Regions from separate parts of the Paenibacillus rhizolycopersici genome, predicted to be linked through region 3. Evidence: riboswitches for the same ligand, from Rfam matches in the RefSeq annotation. Region 3 holds a riboswitch; each other region holds the start of a gene.
The links. Region 3 has a riboswitch for cyclic di-AMP ahead of IM700_RS09995 (TrkH family potassium uptake protein). Riboswitches for the same ligand answer to the same signal wherever they lie in the genome.

Region 1 (7,462 bases), on a different contig from region 3:
CTGATCGTGTGATTCAGCACGTCGGTGATCTGGATGGTCTCGCGGATGGAGGTGAGCGACGCCTTGGCTGCGATGTAGACCGGATCCAGGGCATGGATCAGCACTCGACCGGGCGAGCTGGCAAAATTAGCCCCCGCCTGTAGCAGCGCCTCAAAATGCGACTGGCAAGCGCCGGCCACGATCGTTAACGTATCGAAATTCCGTTCATATTGCCGGGCCGTTTGAATGGCCTCCACAAAATGCTTAGAATTTTTATAGCTGGTTAAATTGTAAAGGTCGCCGTTGGGACGCGATTTTAAAACCCCGTCATGTCCGGTCAGCACAACGATATCCGGTTTGATGGCAGGAAGCAGTCGATACAGCGCATGGGACATTTGCGACTCCGTGACGTAATAGCCTTGAGCCGGCACGCGCAGCTTCTCATACAGGCTTAAGCTTTTTTGCAAATATCGTTCGTCGCCGTCCAAATGCAGCACCTTACCCGGCACCTCGAAATAGGCCGGTTCCCCTTGCGCATAAAACTCCCGTCCAATCGCCGTCCGGTTTCGTTCTACCAAGTCCTTGCGGTCCTGGGTCAACCACTTCAGCGACTCCGTGGCCTTGATTCGGGCTCGCTGCGTCGTTTCTCCTGGGGAAGCCGGGTCTACCCTGACCAGATCGGTCAAGGGCGCATCCGCCAGCAGCCGAAATTCCGTTCCTTTGATGATAGCTTCGCTCCGTACAATCCGTTCGATCCGGAACGTGACGTCTCCACCGTATGATTTGCGGACGACCAAGTCTCCCAAATTCGTCAAGTCAATCACCTCTATCCCCATCGTATGGGCGACAAGAGGGAATGGTTACACGCGGAGTTCCTTCAACCCGGCGTCCAGTAGCGTATCGCTCAGCTTCGCAAACTCATCCAGGCTTAACGTCTCGGCCCGCCGGGAAGACTGGATACCGGCTTCCTCCAGAAGGTTCTCCAGTCGCTCGCGCCCCTCTTTGGGGAAGAAGCGGCTCTTGAGATTGTTGGATATCGTCTTCCGTCTCTGGGCAAAAGAAGCCTGCACCACCTCGAAGAAAAACGCCTCGTCCTTAACGGCCACAGCCGGCGTCTTCCGTACGGTCAAGCGGATCACCGCGGACTCCACATTCGGCTGCGGAATAAATACGCTGTGCGGCACCGTGCAGATCAGCTCTGGTACGCTATAGTACTGAACGGCGATGCTAAGGCTTCCGTAATCCTTGCCGCCAGGAGCAGCAGCCATACGCTCAGCCACTTCCTTCTGGATCATCACGACAATATGCTCTAGAGGCAACTTCTCCTCAAGGAGCTTCATCAGAATCGGCGTCGTCACGTAATACGGCAGATTAGCCACTACACTGACGCCGTTCACCCCGCCGAATTCGGCAGCGAACAGCGCTTGAAGATCCAGCTTCAGCACGTCCCCATGGATCACGTTCACGTGCGAATAAGGCTCCAGCACCTCTTCCAGGATCGGAAGTAGACGTTGATCGATCTCCACCGCCGTTACCTTACCTGCTTCCTGAGCCAGTTTCTCCGTTAACGCGCCGATACCCGGTCCGATTTCCAGCGCGCCCTTGGTATCGTCCAGGCCGGCTGCCGCGACGATCTTCCCGAGAATGTTCTGGTCGATCAGAAAATTCTGTCCCAGGCTTTTTTTAAACGAAAAACCGTGCCGTTGAATGATCTCCTTCGTTCGGCGCGGCGTGGATACCTCTTCCCTTATGCTCATGCTCCTTAAACTCCTTTGCTCTCCAACTCGGCCAGCGCGGCCGCAAACTCCTCGCGGGTGATACGGAACACCGATAACCGCTTGTACAATTGCTTCCCGTTGCAATACCCGATGCCTAGCAGCTCACCTAGCGCTTTCCGTCGCGCAGCAGCCTGCGGGTGAACGATTAACCCCGCACTCATCAAGTCTTCCCAGTCGATCGCAGCCTCTACTCCCGGCGCTTCGCTGCGGACTCGGGACAGCGCCGTGCGGATCGCCTCCGGTGAGGCGTTCTCCACGCCGATGTCGCCCCGCTTCGTGGCCTCTGCCTCGGGAAGGAACGCATGCTTGCAGCCCGGAACCCGTGCCGCCACGATTTTGCGAATCCGCTCCCCGGCATGGTCCGGATCAGTAAAAATAATGACCCCTCGGCGCTCCTGAGCCAAAGCGATCTTCTTGAGCGTCACTTCCCCGATGGCCGAACCGCCGGTCTCAATCGTATCCGCCTCCACGGCTCGCTTGATGGCCACGGTGTCATCTCGGCCCTCCACCACGATGACCTCTTTGATCATGGTATCTATTCTTCCCTTCGTGCTCTAGCTTATCTTTTTTGTTATTAATGATGTTCAAAAAGTCGACTTTTTGAACTTCCTTGCAAGAATAACAAAAAGAAGAGGATAACATCCTCTTCTAATCCACTGTCTTATTCATCATCCTAATACTATCTCATTCCCTCTGCATTGTAAAACAAAGAGAGTCGAGAGTTAATTCAATTCCGGCTTCGTCGGGCCGATGACGTAAACGGTACGCCCCTTCTTCCGGCCGAAGTTCTTCGCATCCTTCAGGGTATCGTAATAAACATCCATCTTGTTCCCATCAATAGCCCCGCCGGTATCCTCCGCCTTACGGAAGCCGATCCCCTCGATGTATACCCACCAACCGAGTGGAACGACGTCCTTATCAACCGCGATTGTTCTGCCTTCGGTCACGCGGGTACCGGAGGCCGTGCGGGTGCCAATCCCGTCTTCTTCCGCCGAATAGGCGGTCAACGTGACGTTTTTAAGTATCTTTTTATATTCAAAAGAGACGCCGCCTTTGGTCGTCAACCCGCTAATGTTCACCGCATTTGCGGTACGGTTAATGCTGGCCGACAGAACGGCGGTTGGCTTCTTCGTGCCGACGGCAACAACCTTCGGCTGGGCCTTTTTAGTGACCTCTTTGCCGAGCCATCGCTTTGTCACGAACTTTCCGTCCTCGTAAGTTTTCTCAATGTTGTGAATGACCAATCCGGCATTGCCTTGCTGAACGACCTTCGTCGTGCCTTTCAGCAGATTGGCGTCCGACGTTTTGACCACGCTAAAAGGCACGGTCTCCTTCGTCTGCACCGTTTGCTTACTCACCCGAACAATCTTGACGTCCAGGTTCGCAGTAACTTTACTGTCCATTGTCGGTGAGACCTTGTCATCTTGGTCCAATGTGACGCCGATCTCGGACAATACGCCTTCTACTTTGCTTTGTGTTGTGAAGTGAACCTTTTTCATGCCGTCCACGCTCACGTTTACCGGCTTTGCGCGTACGATGACAATGCGGTCACCGTTCTTAAGCGAGCTGTCCAGCGGAAGTGATACGGAATCCTTCGCGCTGAGTTGAATCGATTGCTCCTCCAGCAGATGGGCTACGCTGGATTTATTCGTCTCCACCGATTGGACGCTGCCGTCCACAATCAGGGACACTTCTTTATGTGCCTGGCCAAACAGCCAGATTAGGATGATGATGAATACCGCGATGGTCAGAACGCCGACGAGCGCAATCTGACGTAAATTCTCATGCTTCCATCGCATTGCGTAAGACATGCTGGATGAGCGTGATTCATGGGTCTCCTCTTTGCGGAAAATGCCCATTTCTTCCGTCCTCCTTCATAGTCCCGCCGTCTAGGTCGATGCATGATAACGATTGACGTGACTACAGTTACTTTTGCATCCTGATCCAGTCTTCTTGCGTACGTCACCTCCTGTTTACCAACAGTATGATGACCCTATTACTTTTATTCAAAACAAAAGAAGCCCAAAGAAAGAGTTAGAGGAACTCCTTCGTGGCTTCCTGAATGTCTTGGTGTAATAGCTGCACGAGTGACCTCTCTTATACGCTTACGAGGTTAGCTGTCGGGTTCGGGCGAAAGAGAGCCGCCCTTTCTCAGTTCATTCGCTCATGGCGCAATGACCTCGAATTCACCCCATAGACCCTGGAAAGAAATCAAATACCGACGCGAGAGGCTTGCCGCCAACCGCTGCCTGTATCGGTTCCCCCGTTCTCCGTGAAGGAGATTCAGCGAGACTGGTTCATGGAACCAAGTATCGTTCAATTTGTCCATCCAGAACGCACTAAATCGATACTGAAAAAATTCTATCCTGTTTCGATGCATGTTGTAAAGGACGAATCAACCACGTTTTTTTAAAAAAATGGTTAAAAAAATGTAATGATCTCGGTTTTAACGGTTAAAAAGCATTAATCTTTCCGAAATCCTCTTTTTTTCATCCGATTTACTCTTAAATCCTCGAGATTCCAAATCGTTCCATTGCATTTCGGGTCGTAATTTCGGCGATTTCCTCAAAAGTAACCCCTTTGAGCTCGGCAGCCATTTCCGCAACCAGGCGGACATGCGCAGACTCATTTCTCTTTCCACGATATGGGTGTGGTGTTAAATAAGGGGAATCCGTTTCGATTAATAAACGATCCATTGGCGTCTTGGTCAGCACTTCTTTGGGCTGTTTTGCATTTTTAAACGTAATCGGTCCGCCAAACGACAAATGAAATCCCAAATCCAGACACATTTTGGCAATTTCCCAACTACCAGAGAACGAGTGCATGACACCCCCAACCTCGTTTGCTTTCTCCTCGCGGAGAATGCGGACCACATCCTCATGGGCATCGCGATTATGGATGGAAATCGGCATCCCCAGACTGCGAGCTAGTCCAATTTGTTTGCGGAATACGTCATGCTGCACTTCTTTTGGGGACGTGTCCCAGTAATAGTCCAGCCCGATTTCACCGATCGCTACGACTTTGTCATGTTTACATAATTCAGCGATCCAGTCCAAATCCCCTTCTTGCATCGTAATGGCATCCTGCGGATGCCAGCCAACAGCCGCATAAATGAAGTCATACGACTCCGCCAATTTCATGGTCGACGGGATGGTTTCCCGGTTAAATCCGATGTTGATCATCCTTGTGACCCCTTGCTCCACGGCGCGTGCAATCACTTCCTCGCGATCCTCGTCAAATTGGGGAGCATCCAAATGCGTATGCGTATCAAATAACATCTCGAATCGTCATCCTCCTAATTCCGTTGCTCGAATATGCGGGCTACCTTCTGGGGCAACCGATCCATTACAGCACACAATTTATTATCCGGATAGTACAAATGCGTTTTGCCTCGATGTAATCCGCTAATCGACCGAACGATATCCGACACTTCAGAAATTTCCCGTACCCGTTCCTGACGGTCCAAGAGCAAGATTTGCTTCTGACGGAACCCCTCATCCGGACGGAACACATCATACGGCAGATCGGTCGGAAAATCAATTTCCATGTCATATTCGGGATGCAGTCCGACGCGCGTAAAGGACTCCCGAATCTCCTCCAGCATTTCCAGCTCTGGTGTGTCCAATTCTACATATTTATACAATTTGCGATTCAAAAACCGGGAGCACAAATCGCGTAATAACTCATCTGACTCCCTCGTCCACTGCATGAACGCCGTTTGCATCAAAGCTTCGTCCAACTGCAAATAGTCAGCGACCCCGATGTTACCTTCAAATAGATCCGGAAGCGGATGCGGCAGGAAACCAAAGGAATACCCGTTCTGGTACAATTCCTTAGCTCGGCGCAAAATTTGCCGGAGAATAATCTCCGAGCTCCGCGTTACCGGGTGAAAATAAATCTGCCAATACATCTGATACCTGGACATCAAATAGTCTTCCACCGCGTGCATGCCTGATTCCTTTACGACCACCCGCCCCTGAAAAGGTCGAAGCATCCGCAGAATCCGGTCCATATCAATCGTACCGTAGTTCACACCGGTAAAATACGCATCCCTCAGCAAATAATCCATTCGATCCGCATCGAGGGGGCTCGAGACTAAATTGACCACAATCGGATTCTCGTAATCCTTGCGGATCACGGCAGCCACTTTCTCCGGAAAATCCGGGGCAACCTCGCGCAAAATGGCACTAACTTCCGTATCGCCCAGCAAAATTTTACATGTCCAATCTTCGTGATGCATCTGGAATGCTTCTTCTATAGAATGGGAGAACGGCCCGTGTCCCAAATCGTGAAGCAACGCCGCGCACAATGCCACCAATTTATCTCCTTGAGGCCAATCGGCGTACCCGCTCCGTTCAAACTGCGAAATGATTCGGCGGGTAATCTCATAAACGCCAAGCGAATGCGAGAATCGGCTGTGCTCGGCGCCATGAAACGTCAAATAAGACGTGCCTAGCTGACGGATCCGACGAAGGCGTTGAAACTCCGGCGTATTTATGAGCGACCAGATCACTTCGTCCTGTACATGAATATAATTATGTACGGGATCTTTGAACACTTTCTCTTCGCTAAGCCGACGATGCATGGGTCAACACTCCTTTTTTTTCATAAATGCGAGACCAAAAGCGGAATTCTGACTGATGACGACGGGTTATGTCGAATGATGTCGATGTTTGTCAAATTAACGATTTCCAAAATGTCGAATTATAAAGTATTAGTAACTTGCTAGACTTCATAACGGTTCTCGGAGTTATGTATCCCTGTAATTTAGAAATAATATTGAACTATACCATAAATAGGTTGACTAATCTGGCAATGGTTGGTATTATAAAAATCATAAAAGATAGAATCATGTCGAATAATGACAATTCCAATTTATAGTGAGAGGGGCAATCATCAATATGATGAAATCCACAGGTATCGTAAGAAAAGTAGACGAATTGGGTCGTGTCGTAATCCCGATCGAATTGCGCCGCACTCTGGGGATCGGTGAAAAAGACGCGCTCGAAATTTATGTAGACGGTGAACGGATCATGCTCAAGAAATATGAGCCAGCTTGCATCTTCTGCGGTAATGCTGAGAACGTGACCTACTTCAAAGGCAAAATTGTTTGTCACGAATGCATTACTGAGCTTCCTACCCCTGTGACAAATTAAGAATTATAGTATATAATAGATTTACTGAAACTGTTAATTCTAACCTTTTTCATATCTCCTTGGCGCCTTCCTAGGCTTGAACCCAGCCTAGCGAAGGCCCCTTTTTTTCGGCATTTTGGTTAATAATGTCTATTTTCGGAGAGATATGGAGATCTAGATCAGTTGATTATAAATATCTCGCTTCGCCACGCCCCGATCTGCGGCCGTTTTCTTCATCGCATCCTTTCGCGTCATCCCTCCTTCCGTTTCGTAATGCCGGACATGCTCCTCCACCGTAAGCGGTTGCCACCAGGCGTCACGTTTCTCCTTCACCTGGTCGGGATGTGCCCCCTCGACGACAAGGCAATATTCGCCTAGCGGCGGATATTCCTGCAGCCAAACCAGGCAATCCTGAATCGTCCCCCGTGCCATTTCCTCATAACGCTTGGTTAGTTCTCTCGCTAAGACGATTCGACGATTCCCCCAAACCTCGAGCAGGGACTCCATTGTTTTGATCAGCCGATGCGGCGACTCGTACATCAGCATCGTCCCTTCCTGATCTTCCAACGA
Region 2 (7,462 bases), on a different contig from region 3:
CCGCCGGGCGTCATCTTCTCGTAAAGGTCGGTAATGACGAATCCGGCCTTTTGATAGGCCCGAATCGCTCGGGTGTTCCAGGTGAGCACCTCAAGGTCGATTTGATTGTCCGGTTTGCGGTGCCGGGCTTCCTCTACGATGGTTCTTACGAAGAGTTTGCCTAGTCCATGACCGCAAAGATCAGGCTTCATGCCGATGCCGAGCCGGGTCACCCCCTCCATCGGGAAGTATTGGGCAAAGCCCGCCAGCTCGCCGGCTTCATTCAACACGGAGACATACTGCTCGGCACGGATTGCCGGATTCCCAAACTCTACATCGAGCGCTTTCATTTGATCCCAGGGCAGCCAGCTGTAAATATCGTAAGGGGAATCGTAACGCCAAGTGCAAATTTCCGCGCCATGCGGTTCTTCCATTGGCACGATTCGAAACGTAGACTTCGCTTGATCCATATTGCCCCTCCTTTGGTAGAGGTAAATCCGTCGTAGTTTCTTCTATTACCCTCACAATAGCCGGATTTACGCAGCTTGTAAAGGCCTTTGCCGATAGGAGGGAATTCATGGATTTTCAGCGGATTTCCAACTTTCCGGTAACCTTTTTGCCGGACGTCTCGTTATATAGATAAGGCCACGAACATAAAAAGACCGCAAGCTGTTCCGAGTCGGAAACGCGGCTTGCGGCGAGAGACAATGAACTTGACGAATCCCGGGTGATCAGGATTCCGTAGCGTAAACAGAATAACCGTATTTACTGAGAACACGCTTCGCGCCAACGTAGCGGTTCTGGTAGTAGCTGTTGCTTAACTTGTCGATGCGGATGCCTTTGGATGAGGACGCGTGGGCGAATTCCCCTTCGCCAACGTAAACACCGACATGCGATACCTTGCCGGTCCCCGTGGTTTTGAAGAAAACGAGGTCACCTGCTTGGAGTTCTTTCTTCGATACCGGCGTCCCTTGCTTATATTGGGCGGCCGACACGCGCGCGAGCTTGATGCCCATTTGGCTGAACACATACCGGGTAAAACCGGAGCAATCGAATCCCGTTGTCGTGGTGCCCCCAAATTTATAAGGCGTCCCGTATACGGAATCTACGATACTGGCTAGCGGCGTTGTTTCCGTGGCTTCCGCGTCGGCAAAGGCGCTCCCTGCCCCCAAGGTGAACAGAAGGGCCAAACTCGTTACCGCTGCTGTCAAAGTCTTTCTCAAGATGTCATACTCCTTCCAAGGCCTACGAGGTTAGCTTATGGATTCGGTTGAAGGTTCCCTATGATCTCACTATATAGGTAGGTTAAATAGTTATCTTCAGATCACGAAGCAGCTCAAGATGAGGATTCGGCATCGAATCTTGAATTCAGCCGGGCCTTCCGCTGCTCACGTAGCTTTCAGCTACGCTGCGCTGCTCAGCCCCTAGCTTCATCCAACCTTCTCGGTGCTCCAAACCTGACTATTTAACCTTGATTGGAAAGGCAGTTCAAAAAGGCTTCTTTCCATCACGAAGCAGATCAATTCACCCTTTGGTGGGTCCCCCGTTTCCCGGGTGCCTGGGAATTCGGCATTTCATTGTAGGTTGCACCCAAGATGCTGCACAAGAACAGTTACAAGAATCATTACAAAGTTGTTACTATTTACGTTTTTCATTTTACCAAAGGCGTCCAGAGTTGACAAGTTTGTAGGGAAAAAGGCTTCTTTTGGCCTGTTTTGACGAAGGATTTCGTGGGTAATGGTTCCTAAGGAGCGGAGCGAGGGGAAAGAAAAAACCCGCAGAGACGTTGTTATCAACATCCCCACGGGCTTCGTGGTTTTACTTATTGAACATCATCGTGCTCAGCAACTTCACCGGTCACATCTTCATACTTGTCGTTGCTCATGATCCGTTTGGCTCCAACGTAACGCTCGACGTAATACTTATCGCTTAATTTGCTGATGACTACGCCCTTGGAGGAGGAAGCATGAGCAAATTTGCCGTCGCCGACGTAGATGCCGACATGAGAAATGCCTTTACCGGAAGTATTGAAGAAGACCAGATCGCCGGCGATCAATTCGCTTTTCTCAACGGCGGTTCCCATTTTGTATTGGGATCCGGATTGGTGAGGCAGCTTGATGCCGATTTTAGAGAAGACGTACATGGTAAATCCGGAACAGTCGAAACCGGCTGTGGTGGTTCCGCCGGAAACGTAGTCGCTTCCAAGCGCGCCGTCGATTACGGTGTCCAGTTTGGAATCGGCGAAAACGCTACCAGTTCCAATGGTGAAAAGCAATGCAAAACTTACTGCTGCTACAGTCAAACGCTTTTTCAAGAAGTTATGCTCCTTCCAATGCCTACGAGGTTAGCTTAAGGATTCGGTTGAAGGTTCCCTATGATCCCTCTAAAGCGAGATCAATTCACCCAAAGTGGTTCCCCCGTTTCCCTGGCGAAGGGAATTCGGCTTTGATTTCACACCTGAATTTACATATTCGACATCTGGCGTCATTCTCCTGCCAAAGATGACAAAAATAATTACAAAACTGTTACTGAAATTGCGTTGCTGTTATTGTAACAAAACCAGGTATCTTTTGGCAATGGTTAATTCACAAGATTAAGAGGGGAAATAGGACTCAAGGCCTCCGCCAATTGGCGAAGGCCTTGATTTTTCTGGGGGTTGGGGGAGTAAAAAAATTTTAACTTTTTTGTGTTTTTGACTGCCAAAGATGAAATTGAGAGGCCATCTTCCAGACTTTGAATGTGCTGCGAAAAAGAGGATACGTCTGCTGCAGAATGAGGGCAAGCATACCGGTCCAAAACCAAGAAGCTGTCCCGAACAGGAAGAAGAGAATTAGTCCGAAAGACCCGAGAATGGCAGAGATCGAGACGGCTTGCAGGAGGCTCCGAAAGCACATCAGCAGGGAGTTCCAGACGCCAGCTTTGAACAAATAGCCGAATTGGGCAAACAGCAGGCATTGTCGGATGAGCCAGCCATAGATAAACCAGCCTAGAATTAAGCCGAGCCCGACCAGCCAGGTTGTGGTGGGTGTTTCAACCCCCGCCAGTCCTGGCCAAAGGGATATTAGCTTCGGCACAATCCAGAAGGCCGGTAGCAACGTTAACATAAGCTCCAGCGCATAAAACAGGATTACCGGCCTGCCGAATTCTTTCATTCCCCGGAAGAGTGGGAAGCCCGGGCTCCGACTTTCGGACGGGATAAAACCGTAGAATATTCCGGCCTGAATCAAAGGGGTTAAAATCATGCGCAGCACCGCCATCCCCGCCAACAGCCAGCAATACAGCCGGACATCCGGATTGCTCCATAAATTGATCTGCCCCTCCAACAGGAACAGAATTCGCGACAGCGCGGTGGGCGGCGGGTCAGGGTATCTTTGCAACAGTGCCGTCACCGCCGTATCGACCAATCGGTAGAGGAACAATCCCCATAACAGTTGATACAGGAACAAGATGATGACTGAGGGAAATTGGCTTTTTAGGGCGGTCCACCCCAAACGAACGAAACTCATTTCTTTCCCTCCTTTAGAGGTGAATTAACAAAACTTTACTCATCGAGCCGGCCTTACCACAGAAACGTTCCGAGAATCGCCTCAAGTAGCTTGGTGACGCTCATGTTGGAGCGGGATAGCGTGGAATTCGGAACTTCCGCTTTTAAGTAGTTGTTGATGTGCATATTCTCCACCGTTAAAGTGTAATCCGGATCGATTTGGACCCAGGCCAACGGCGCTTTATATTGCAGCTTGATCTCGATGCGGGCGTCTTCTCCGTTCCATTGCTTGCGAGTGGTGTGTCCGTCTGTGAAAGTGAACAGCAGTGGGACCTTCGGATGCGTCGCCCCTTTGCGGGAGAAGATCACGCTCGATTCGTACAAGCGGTTCTCCTCCTGGACGACCGGAGTAACTTGAATTCGGTCTACCGCAAAATCAGCCATTTTTCCGTCATAGACGTATTGTTGAAAATAAGACTTCCAGCTCCGGCTGGTCACTTGCTCAACGACCCGCTGGAAGTCAGCCGTTGTCGGGTGCTTGAACCGGTATTTATGACTATAGGTGCTCAGAATCCGCTTCATGGTCTTACTGCCGACCTGCCGCTCGATATCAAGCAGGATCAGCTTGCCGCGATAATACGCGTTTTTGGCGTAACCGTCACCGGAGCCGTACTTCCAGGCGTTTTGAGTCAGCGAAGCCGGGGAGGTAATCAAGGCGGATTGGATCGGAAGATTCGGGGCGATCCCGAATTCCTGTTCCATCAGCTTATCCTCCGCATAGGATGCAAAGGCCTCGTCTAGCCAGGCTTCCTCGAACTCATTGTTGGCGATCATCCCGTAGAAAAACTGGTGGGCGATTTCATGGATGACCGTCCGCTCCAGCTCGTCGTAGCTGGGAGAATCACTGGCAGCTCCGAACGCCGTCACCAGGGTCGGATATTCCATGCCGCCTGCACCGTTGCCGTTGGCCGGCGGTACGACGACCGTCAGCGTGGAGTAAGGGTAGCGGCCATACCATTTGCTGTAGTTGGCCAGCGCCACCTTGGCGGCATAGAAGTAACGTTCTTTCAGGTCCTTGTGGGTGGGATCAAGATATAGCTTAATCCGCACGCCCGGAACCTCCGCGGATGAGAACGGCTCTTCCGCATAGATGAAATTCGGTGAAGCCGACCAGGCGAAATCGTGAACGTCGTCGGCGTAGAACTGTACGGTCTTCCGCCCGTCCTTTAACACCGCTTTTTTGGTCTGAAAGCCGGTTGCCGCCACGTTGTACGTTTCAGGGACGTTGATTCTTACGCTAAAAATCCCGAAATCGGAGTAAAATTCCGAATTTCCGTGATACTGGTGGAGGTTCCAACCTTCCGACGTCCGCCCCCGGGTACCCACCGGCTCGTACACGCTGATCTTTGGAAACCATTGTCCCGCCATGACAAAATCGTCAGCCACACCCATTCTGGCGAATATTTTAGGCAGCTTTACGGTAAACTTCATCCGCAGCGTCAGGCTTTCGCCGCCTTGGACCGACACAGGTAAGCGCACCTTGGCCAAGGTTTTGTCCTTCGAGTTGCCATCGTCGGGCTGGACGTATTGAATCCGATGAAGCAGGGAGATGCCGTCGGTCGTCCGCAGCTCGGTGATCTCCATGGATCCCCAACCGTCCTTGGGCATAATGTCGCCCCGGAGCTTCCCGCCCGATTCCTTCATAAAGGTCGTATCTTCGGAAGAAAACGCATTAGGGTACAGATGCAAATACACTTCGTTAATCGTTTTTTTGCCGGGATGGGTCCAGGTCAACGTCTCCGAGCCGGTCAACGTACCGTCCTTCTCGTTTAGCGTGACGTCGATGTGATATTCGGCGACCCGATTGCTGAGCACTTCGGCGGTCGGTTGTTGAATGCTTTCGACCTGTGGCGACGCAGGGGTTTGTCCGGTTTTTTGGACCGCTTTGGGCCCCGCCTTAGCCAGGACGAAGGAAGTCAGCGAATCCCCGCCTCCTCGCAGGGTCAGCCAGGCGGCTCCGAGGGTGAGGCACAAGGCAAGGATGGAAATGCTGTAGACAATAGTACGTCGGGTCATACAATGGATACCTCCCGTTGACAAGCATCTACAGCATGTATATGTTTGCAATTGGAAGATTATTAGCTAAAATTGAGAGGTAGTTCAAAAAGTCGTCTTTTGATCACGATGCGGTTTCTAGAGGCCTAATCGACATCGAATCTTGGACTCAACCGGGCCCTCCGTTGCTCACGTAGGTTTTGCCTACGCTGCGCTACTCGGTCCCTAGTTTCATCCAACTTTCTCGGTGCTGAAAAGCCAACTTTTTGAACTTTGAATTAAGGGTAGGGATTATCCTAAAGTCGCTTTGTTTCACGATGCGGTTTCTAGAGGCCTAATCGACATCGAATCTTGGACTCAACCGGGCCTTGGATGATGAGGCGGCAGGTTCGCGGGAAAATGGAGGGAATTATGGATCAGACACCGAAATCGGGTAAAAAGATTTTTGCCCTCAATATTATCAGCAATGAGGAGAAGAGCAAACATAAAGGGTTTGGAGCGGGCTCAATCGATTTGAACAGCATGTCCCCGGTTATTATCGATGGGGATGAGGTGTACATCGATGTTGGGGCGATGCACGCCAAAAGTAAGGTGGAGAAAGGCATTAAGTTCTCAACGAACCGCGAGGACGTTCCGAATGGTCGGCAGGTCTGGATCATTTGGGTGGCGGTGGACCGCGGCCCGGAAGGGCAATTTTACGGTGGGATGACGGCCTGTGAGATGTGGATCGACACGGAAGCGCGCCGCGGCTGGAAAATTCTCGCCGACCATGTGAATAAAATGGATTACGCGCTGAAGCGCAGAGTGGTCTTGGACGGGTTAGGCGACGAGCAGAAGGCTGGGCTGAAGCGGCTGCTGATCGAGACCAACGCCGAATGGTGGGACCGCTCGCCGGAAGAGTTAAAGGCGGCATTGGAAGCGTAACGGAATAGATGAAGCTCCTAATAGAAGAGCCCCTCCGATTTGATGCCGGAGGGGGCTCTTTTTTAGGTAGTGGGGTGGAAAGGTTGCACGAAATACAACGATTTGCGAACCTCAAACCTGTTAAAGGCTACGGTCGGTGGTTGCTTCCGTTTCTTGAAGCTGCCAAACCTCGGCCTGCTTGTCAATGACCGATACATAAGGGTTACCGCGGAAGTAAAACCGCCACGGCTTCGCCGCATACTCTTCGGCATAGGCAATACCGATACGCGGAGCCTGCACGATGACCTCTTCCGCTCCCGATTCCCCCGGCACCGGTCCGCCTTCCAACCATAGCGGTCCTCCGGGCTGATCGAGCGGCAAGCCGTTCAATGTCTTGGTGATGTCCAGCGCCCGGCACAGCTTGCCGGGCCCGCCGGACAGGTCAACCGGCTTGCGGGCGGCGGTGCCGCGATTGCGCCGCATTCCCGCTTCGTCCGCCGGGGATAAGGGCTCTACGGCCCGAATCAGCACGGCCTGCGGATCCCCCTCCGTGCCGGTCACGACATTCAGGCAGTTATACATGCCGTAAATCAGATAAATATAGGCTGTCCCGCCAGAGCCAAACATGATCTCCGTTCGCGCCGTCCGGCGTCCGCCATGAGCGTGACTCCCCTTATCCTCCACGCCGCCGTAGCTTTCGGTTTCCACGATACGGCAGCGGATATCGCCTTCTTCCGTGCGGCGAACGAGCGTCTGCCCAAGTAGAAGGGGGGCGGCCTCCAGGGCCGTCATTCGATAAAAAACCGGGGGCAGCGGCGCCCCCGGTTTGATCTGTTCCAAGATAGGGTCCATAGATAAGGAAGTCTCCTTCACCATATTTCTACTCCGGTTCGCTTCCTTTATCGTAAGAACTTTTGCATAAGTTGTCCAACCCCAGCCCTTTAGTCCATCCACCAACGCTTCAAGTCGTTCCACCAGGAATGGCTTTCCTTCTTCTCCTCCTCGGCTGGAGGCGGAAGCGGTTCGGATTCACCCTCCCCA
Region 3 (7,462 bases):
TTGACGGAAAACCGGCCAAGAAGGAATATCGGAAATATAAAGTAAAAACCGTGCAAGGACCGGACGATTACGAGACGATGCGCGAAGTCATCCGCCGCCGTTACGAGCGAGTGCTGAAGGAGAACCTCCCGCGTCCCGACCTGATCGTGGTCGACGGAGGCAAAGGGCAGATTTCCGCCGCGACTGACGTGCTGGAGAACGAGCTGGGGCTCTTCATCCCCGTGTGCGGTCTCGTCAAAGACGCCAAGCACAAAACGGCGCAGCTCATGGCGTTTGATCCGCCGGAGCCGGTTTATCTGCCGCGCGACAGCCAGGAGTTCTACTTGCTGCAGCGGATTCAGGACGAGGTGCACCGCTTCGCCATTTCGTTCCACCGCGAACAGCGGGCCAAGTCGATGGTTACTTCGCGACTGGATGCGATCCCGGGGATCGGGGAGAAACGCCGGAAGGCGCTGTTGAAGCATTTTGGTTCGTTGAAAAAAATAAAAGAGGCCTCCGTCGAAGACTTTCGGCCTCTCTCTATCGGGGAAAAATTAGCCCACGAGATTATAAATGCCCTTCGGGACGAGGATCCGCCAGAGGAGTCGTGAAAAACGGCTCCTCTTTTTGCTGCTGCTGCGGCGGGGTCTTCCGTTCCTTACTCGGCGGGTTGAACAGGTAAATGACATAAGCTACGATCGCCGGCAGGGCGATATAGAATATTCCGGCGCTGATGTTCAGCGCTCCGCCCATAAACATCAGACTCAACGACATTAGAATGCTGTCAAAGACGACGTGCGAGAAGACGACGGCGGCGAAGCCATAACGCAGGAACACGAAGCTGAACAACAGTCCAATAAAGGTCAACTCGATTGGGCGAGAAATCACCGGATAAATCGGATACAACGTGTGACCGAACGCCCAGATCAAGGTCGACAACAGGCTGGCGATGAAGGTGCTGCGGAACATTTTCTTCAGCATCGGGATCCCGAACAAGCGATAGACCGCTTCTTCTCCGATCCCTGCTACCCATGCGAGCAGCGGCAGCAGCAACGGATACACCATATTGTACGGCGATTGTGTGGCATCCGTTGTCGACCACGTATGAATCGTACGCTCCAGAATGAAGAAGACGACGGATTGGGCTCCCAGCAGGATCAACGCCCAGGCGTAGCCGTCAGCCATCGAGGTCAGCACATAACGGCCGTACCCTTCCTCCCGCGACCGCGGCCACAGGTTGATCCCGTTCTTCCGCCACAGTCCGTCGCCGCCAACCAGCGAGAAATACACGGAAGCGGCGAGGAACAACGTGACCAGCCCCTGGAAGAAGAAGCCGAATATGAGCACGCCGGATTCGAGGCCGTCTTTTTGAAAGACCGGCATCATGTTGATCGTACCCAACGTGGATAACACGAAGTAGACCGCTGCCAGGAAGATCCCGCGTTTAAACGAGGTATGGGCCCGCGTCATCGCGCTGTATACGATGGCCAGGATCGCCAGCACGAAGGTCAACAGGGCGTAACCGGCATACGTGAGCCAATTGGCGATTTTCGTTTGCCCGACTACGTAGTCCGTGTGCGCCTGCGGTACGGTAAAATAACTCTCCATCGAGGACACGGCGCCGTATTCGTAACTCAGCTTGATTTGCGCTTGCGAATCGCCTAACGCGAAGCCTTTGATCAGATATTGAAGGCCGATATCCCCTTCGCCGGAGGCTAGCTCCAGATCGCCGGCTTTAAAGCCAAAGGCGTTCAGGAAAGGCAACGCCAGCTGTTCTTTCTCCGCTAACGTCAAATCGCCTTCCCAAGCCTTCATGGAATCGGTGGTTTCCGATCCCAAATCAAGCATCATCTGCTTGTTCGCGTTGCTGGAGGAAGCGATCTCCTCAAAGCCGACGACTTGGCCGGTCGTCATGTGGACATCGACGGTCACAGCGCTTAGCGCTTCGGTGGGATCGTTATAACGGACGCGGAACACGTCATAAGGAAACTGCTTTTCATATGTTTTTAAGTAAGGGGCCAGCAGATCGGCTTTGGTCAAATAACCAAACAAATCGGAACGTGTTTCGTATGTAATTAAGGCTTTATCTTTCATAGGTTCAGACAGATTCAAGTTTAAGACAGACCCGGCAAACTCAGCTGCGCTGGCCGCTACTTTCGTTTTACTGATGACCTCATCCGCTTGCTGCAGCTGCAGCGATTCCGAATCGGTGCTTGGGAACAACTGAACGGCGATAAACACAATGAATCCGAGAGCGGCCAGCAACCACAGATTCTTCGTTTTCATCCTGCGGCCAGTTGGTTTCAAAGAGGAACTCACTCGCAAAACTCCTTTTTTATTTGGTAAAATTCACTTTTTAAACACGTACTCTTTAAATAGATGAGGTATGATTTTCCCCCAAGTACGTCAAAGTAAAGATAACACAGCTGCCCCCCCTACGCCAGACGCGAGGCAAAATTGACGAGAAACGGCAATAACTCCGGCAAGCTTTCGCATCGCTCAGATACGGGGCGAAGTTTATCCCTTTACCCCTCCATTTCGCCCTTTTTTGTTCTTTTTCATGAAAATAGGGCTTTGTAGCGGAAGGAAATAAGGGATATAATCCATTTGACGAAAAAATGAATGAAAACAATTGAAAAGAAACTCGGCCGAATTTCGTAATGAAAACGGGGGAACCGTATCTTTTGGGGTGAATTTCGCAGAACTTCGCGCAGCCGGCTAGGAAGCGGCGGAAGTGTCAGCGAATAGGGCAACTGTGCATGTCCGAATCCGTCAGCTAACCTCGTAGGCCTGTGCAGCAGGAACCAAACACCGAAAGGCATTGGATTTCCAGTGCTTTTTTCTTTTGTGCTTTTTTCATAACAACGATGAGGTGAACAAGTTGCATTTTAAGAAAATCAGCCTTTCTCCGCCACAAATCTTGACGATCGGGTTCGCACTAATCATTTTGCTGGGTGCGTTCTTGCTAATGCTGCCGATCTCCAGTACGACCGGGGAAACGTTGCCGTTCATCGACGCGTTGTTCACGGCAACTTCGGCAACCTGTGTGACGGGATTGGTTGTGGTCGATACCGGCACCTATTTTTCCACCTTTGGGCAAGTCGTCATTGTTTTGCTCATCCAGGTCGGAGGGCTCGGCTTTATGACCATGGCCACGTTGTTCTCCTTAGTCCTCAAACGAAAAATCTCGCTGAGGGACCGTCTCCTCCTCCAGGAGGCGATGAATCAAAATTCGGTAGAGGGGATCGTAAGGCTGATCCGCAAGGTTCTGTTGTATTCGCTTATGATCGAATCCGGCGCGGCCCTTCTGTTCACGATTCGCTGGGCGTTTGATATGCCGTTTGGCAGAGCTTTGTACTTTGGGATTTGGCATGCGGTCTCGATGTTTAATAATGCGGGCTTTGACTTGTTTGGTGATTATCAAAGCTTCACGAAATACGTCGCTGACCCGATCGTTAACTTTGTGGCCATGTTTCTGATCGTCTCCGGCGGGCTTGGATTTATTGTGCTGTCCGACGTATTCGAGTTTCGGAAGCGGCGGAAGCTTTCGCTGCATTCGAAAGTGGTCTTATCGATGACGTCAGCATTGATTGTGATCGGGGCGATCGTTGTATTCATTTTCGAATTCACGAACTCTAAGACGCTTGCACCTCTCAGCTGGAGCGGGAAGATTTGGGGATCGTTCTTCCAATCGGTTACGCCGCGTACGGCGGGAGCGAATACGCTGGACATCGGAGCGCTGCGACAAGCGACGCAATTTTTTATGATCATCTTGATGTTTATCGGGGCTTCCCCGAGCTCAACGGGCGGCGGGATCAAAACGACCACGTTTACGATTCTGGTCGGCGCGGTTGGTTCGATGATTCGCGGACGTACGGACCTGGTTCTGTTCCGGTACCGGATGGCCGAGGAACGGATTTTCAAAGCCTTGACGATTACGTTGCTTGCGTTGTTCCTTGTTGTGGCGGTGGCGATGGTGTTGTCTACCACAGAAGACGCAAGCTTCTTATCGATCTTATTTGAAACGACTTCCGCTTTCGGCACAGTCGGGTTGACGATGGGATTGACGGGGAAACTAACGGTGATCGGTAAAATTATTATCAGCTTCACGATGTTTGCCGGCCGACTAGGGCCGCTGACACTTGCTTATGCGATTGGTCCGAAGAAAGGGAAAGAGTTGTATCGCCACCCAGAAGGCAAAATCATTATTGGATAAGGGGAAATTATCGTTTATGAAAAAACAGCAGTTTGTAGTGATCGGCCTCGGACGTTTCGGATCCAACTTGGCCTTGGAGCTGATGGACTTGGGCTACGAGGTTCTGGGCATTGACCGGAATGAAGAGCTCGTCGAGGAAATGAGTGACCACCTAACGCATGCCGTCGTCGCCGATGCAACGGACGAAGAGGTACTGAAGTCGCTTGGGGTGCGCAATTTCGATTGCGGGATCGTGGCGATCGGCAACGATATCCAAATGAGTATCCTGGCGGCGATCCTGCTCAAGGATTTAGGCATTAATACCGTGGTGGCCAAGGCGATATCCGTTCTGCACGGCCGGGCCTTGGAGAAGCTGGGCGTTGACCGGGTCATCTATCCCGAACGGGACATGGGGATTCGCGTTGCGCATCAGCTGGTCACTCCCAATCTGCTGGATTATATCGAGCTGTCGAAGGAGTACAGTATCGTAGAAATGAACGTCCCCGCTTGCCTAAACCAAAAAAGTCTCGGCGACCTCAATCCGCGGGCCCGTTTTGGCTGCAGTATCGTGGCCATCCACCGCGATGGCGGTATCCTTGTGGCGCCAACTGCCATGGACCAGTTGACCGAAGGCGATATCATGGTAATTATCGGAGCGAAGAAGAATATCGAGCAATTTGAGACGATCCTAACGCAATAATAAGTAATTCATCTTTCTCTAGTTGGAGCGTGACATGTCATGGAATCGTCGGCAACTGAAGCGATTCATCATTTTTTGATCTTAATCTTATTCGTGATTAGCGTGGGGATGATCTCCGGAAAGATCGCCGCCTGGCTTAAACTGCCTGATGTTGCGGTGTTTATCGCCGTCGGGATGCTGCTGGGTCCCGGACTTAAGCTGATCCACGAATCCAGTGGCTCCTTGGTCAACCAGTTAATCCTAACGGTTGGATCCGCGTTGATCCTGTTTGACGGCGGGAGAAATTTGCGGCTTAGCGGTCTGCGCCAAGTCTGGATCACGTTGTCCCTGCTCAGCGTGCCGGGCGTGTTGATATCGACGCTCGTGGTCGGAGCGGGCATTCATTTCCTATTTGGGGTCGATTGGATCTTTGCCTTCTTGGGGGCAGCGGTGATCGCCTCGACCGATCCGGCCTCTATCATTCCGGTATTCAAGCAAGTCAAGATTAAGGAGAGGGTCCGGGAAACGGTCGAAAGCGAATCTGCCTTTAATGACGCGACCGGCTCCATTCTGACTTTCTCGCTGCTGGCTGCGGTAGCCGGCGGGGGGTCACTCCACTTTGGCGCAATGTCTTGGGAGTTTGTCAAAACGGCGTTGGGCGGTATATTGGTTGGCCTCGTGGTCTCGGGTATCTTAACATACCTGGCCGGCCATGCCCGGCATGGATTTCTGAGAAGCTACGCGACCATCGTGATGATCGTAGGTGCCTTATCTTCCTATTTAATAGGTGATTTGCTTCACGTCAGTGGGTTTATGGCCACCTTCGTCGCCGGCGTCATCTGGGGGAACGCAGAGACCTTTGGTTTATCCTTGAAGGAAAATCATTCGGAAATGAGTTCCTTCGCGGAAAATATCACGGTCATGATGCGGATGCTGATCTTCGTGCTGTTGGGCAGCCAAGTGAATTTTGGCACGCTCGGCCATTATTTCTGGCCAAGCCTTGGCGCCGTCCTGATTCTGATGTTCGTGGCAAGACCGTTGTCGATTCTGCTATGTGCCTGGCCTGACCGTAAGGTGAAATGGACTTGGCGCGAGCTGCTCTTCATGTGCTGGGTACGTGAGACGGGGGTGATCCCCGCGGCGTTGTCCGGTATGATCGCAGGCATGGGCATCGCGCATGCCAACGTCATTACGGCGATCGCATTTATGGCGATCGTGCTGACGATTCTCATTCAGGCGAGCACCACCGGGTGGGTCGCCCGCAAGCTGGGTTTGGAAATCAAAAACGCTGAACTCCCGAAGCCTTGAGTCGGGAGCGCAGCGTTTTTTCTGTTATCAGAGCGGCAGTTCCTTGACGAGGGTTTCGCGGATTTGCGAGATCCATTCCTTCGTTTCGCTCGTCAGCTCCGATTTGTCGCCGTAGACAAGGCAGGTTTCGCGGCGCGTCTGAGCCAGCTCGGGAATCGGCACGGTGAGCAAACCGTTATCCCTCAGCAGTGGCATGCGCAGGTACGATTTAGGCAGCAGGGCAGCCGCTTTGCAAATCGGCAGAAGGCGCACGATCGCTTCAAATGAATCGATCTCCATACGGATGTCGGGCAGGATGCTGTAGCGGCCAAACAGGTCGTCGATCAGCCTGCGGTACCAAGTCCCTTTGGAAAAGACGATCATCGGCCGACCGTTCAAATCGTCCATCACGAGGCGGCGTTTCTGCCCGGCAGCGGCCAGCGCATGCCCTTTGGGCACGACCAGCTCGAGGTGGTCCTTAAATAAAGGCAGGCATTTCAAGCCGGTCTCGTTCACCATAGAGGCGACGACGCCGATATCTACCTTTTTGTCGCGGACGTAAGAGACGATTTCGTGAGTTTTGCCGGTGACGAGCTTCAACTCGATGTCCGGGAACTTCTCCATCAGCGCGGTCACGAGGGGCGGGAGCGTCGTTTGGATCGTTGTCAAACTGGCGCCCAATGTCACGATACGGCGCTCGGCCGCTTTGAAGCGGGATACCGACTGCAGAAAATTCTGATGGCGTTGGCGTTGCTCCAGCGCGTATTGGTAAGCCTCCTGGCCAACCCGGGTGAGCTCGAGCCTCTTTCCTTTGCGATGAAACAGGGAGACCCCCCACTCCTCTTCCAATTTGACAATTTTCCGTGAGAGGGCCGGCTGGGACAGGTTCAGCAGCTTGGATGCTTTGTTTAAACTGGATTGCTCCACAACGGTGGTGAACACCAGCAGTTCTTCCAGCATGGGGGTGACCTCCTTTTTCTGGGCGAATGACATGATTCGACAGGCACGCATATGTGAATTCGTTATAATGATTAATAAATATATTGCAATTCCATTATAAGATAAAAAGGAGTAACATGAAAAGTGACACAAGTTGTTCACATGTTACTTTTGGTACAAAGGGGTTTTACCGACCGCGGTGTGGTAATTATCATATACAATATCTGCGCCCCGTAAGGTCGATTCTTGAATGAAGAAGTGTAAGTTGAAACGGATGATGGAATGAGAAAGGGGTACACGCACTTATGAAAGGGTTTTATTCCAGAAAACTGCACTCACTGCTGGGCGTCATTCCGCTGGGATTCTTCCTGCTGGAGCACATG

Region 1: it holds a riboswitch for cyclic di-AMP, as region 3 does, so the genes downstream of both, IM700_RS21005 (3D domain-containing protein) here and IM700_RS09995 (TrkH family potassium uptake protein) in region 3, are expected to answer to the same signal.
Region 2: it holds a riboswitch for cyclic di-AMP, as region 3 does, so the genes downstream of both, IM700_RS20575 (C40 family peptidase) here and IM700_RS09995 (TrkH family potassium uptake protein) in region 3, are expected to answer to the same signal.

The regions. Positions count from the first base shown of each region.
Region 1 covers NZ_JADCNN020000029.1:28,226-35,687, forward strand. Annotated here, with positions in the region: gene yabG (sporulation peptidase YabG) at 1-815, opposite strand, end outside; gene rsmA (16S rRNA (adenine(1518)-N(6)/adenine(1519)-N(6))-dimethyltransferase RsmA) at 840-1,736, opposite strand; gene rnmV (ribonuclease M5) at 1,742-2,287, opposite strand; gene IM700_RS21005 (3D domain-containing protein) at 2,480-3,616, opposite strand; cyclic di-AMP (ydaO/yuaA leader) riboswitch at 3,845-4,056, opposite strand; gene IM700_RS21010 (TatD family hydrolase) at 4,262-5,035, opposite strand; gene IM700_RS21015 (HD domain-containing protein) at 5,053-6,342, opposite strand; gene IM700_RS21020 (AbrB/MazE/SpoVT family DNA-binding domain-containing protein) at 6,659-6,913, shown strand; gene rsmI (16S rRNA (cytidine(1402)-2'-O)-methyltransferase) at 7,067-7,462, opposite strand, start outside.
Region 2 covers NZ_JADCNN020000027.1:24,624-32,085, reverse strand. Annotated here, with positions in the region: gene IM700_RS20585 (GNAT family N-acetyltransferase) at 1-449, opposite strand, end outside; gene IM700_RS20580 (C40 family peptidase) at 711-1,202, opposite strand; gene IM700_RS20575 (C40 family peptidase) at 1,802-2,293, opposite strand; cyclic di-AMP (ydaO/yuaA leader) riboswitch at 2,298-2,434, opposite strand; gene IM700_RS20570 (hypothetical protein) at 2,655-3,485, opposite strand; gene IM700_RS20565 (M1 family metallopeptidase) at 3,539-5,539, opposite strand; gene IM700_RS20560 (YwhD family protein) at 5,930-6,442, shown strand; gene IM700_RS20555 (DNA-3-methyladenine glycosylase) at 6,563-7,273, opposite strand; gene IM700_RS20550 (PBP1A family penicillin-binding protein) at 7,363-7,462, opposite strand, start outside.
Region 3 covers NZ_JADCNN020000007.1:123,458-130,919, forward strand. Annotated here, with positions in the region: gene uvrC (excinuclease ABC subunit UvrC) at 1-590, shown strand, start outside; gene IM700_RS09990 (CPBP family intramembrane glutamic endopeptidase) at 547-2,265, opposite strand; cyclic di-AMP (ydaO/yuaA leader) riboswitch at 2,616-2,785, shown strand; gene IM700_RS09995 (TrkH family potassium uptake protein) at 2,852-4,195, shown strand; gene IM700_RS10000 (potassium channel family protein) at 4,212-4,874, shown strand; gene IM700_RS10005 (cation:proton antiporter) at 4,914-6,161, shown strand; gene IM700_RS10010 (LysR family transcriptional regulator) at 6,189-7,100, opposite strand; gene IM700_RS10015 (succinate dehydrogenase cytochrome b558 subunit) at 7,385-7,462, shown strand, end outside.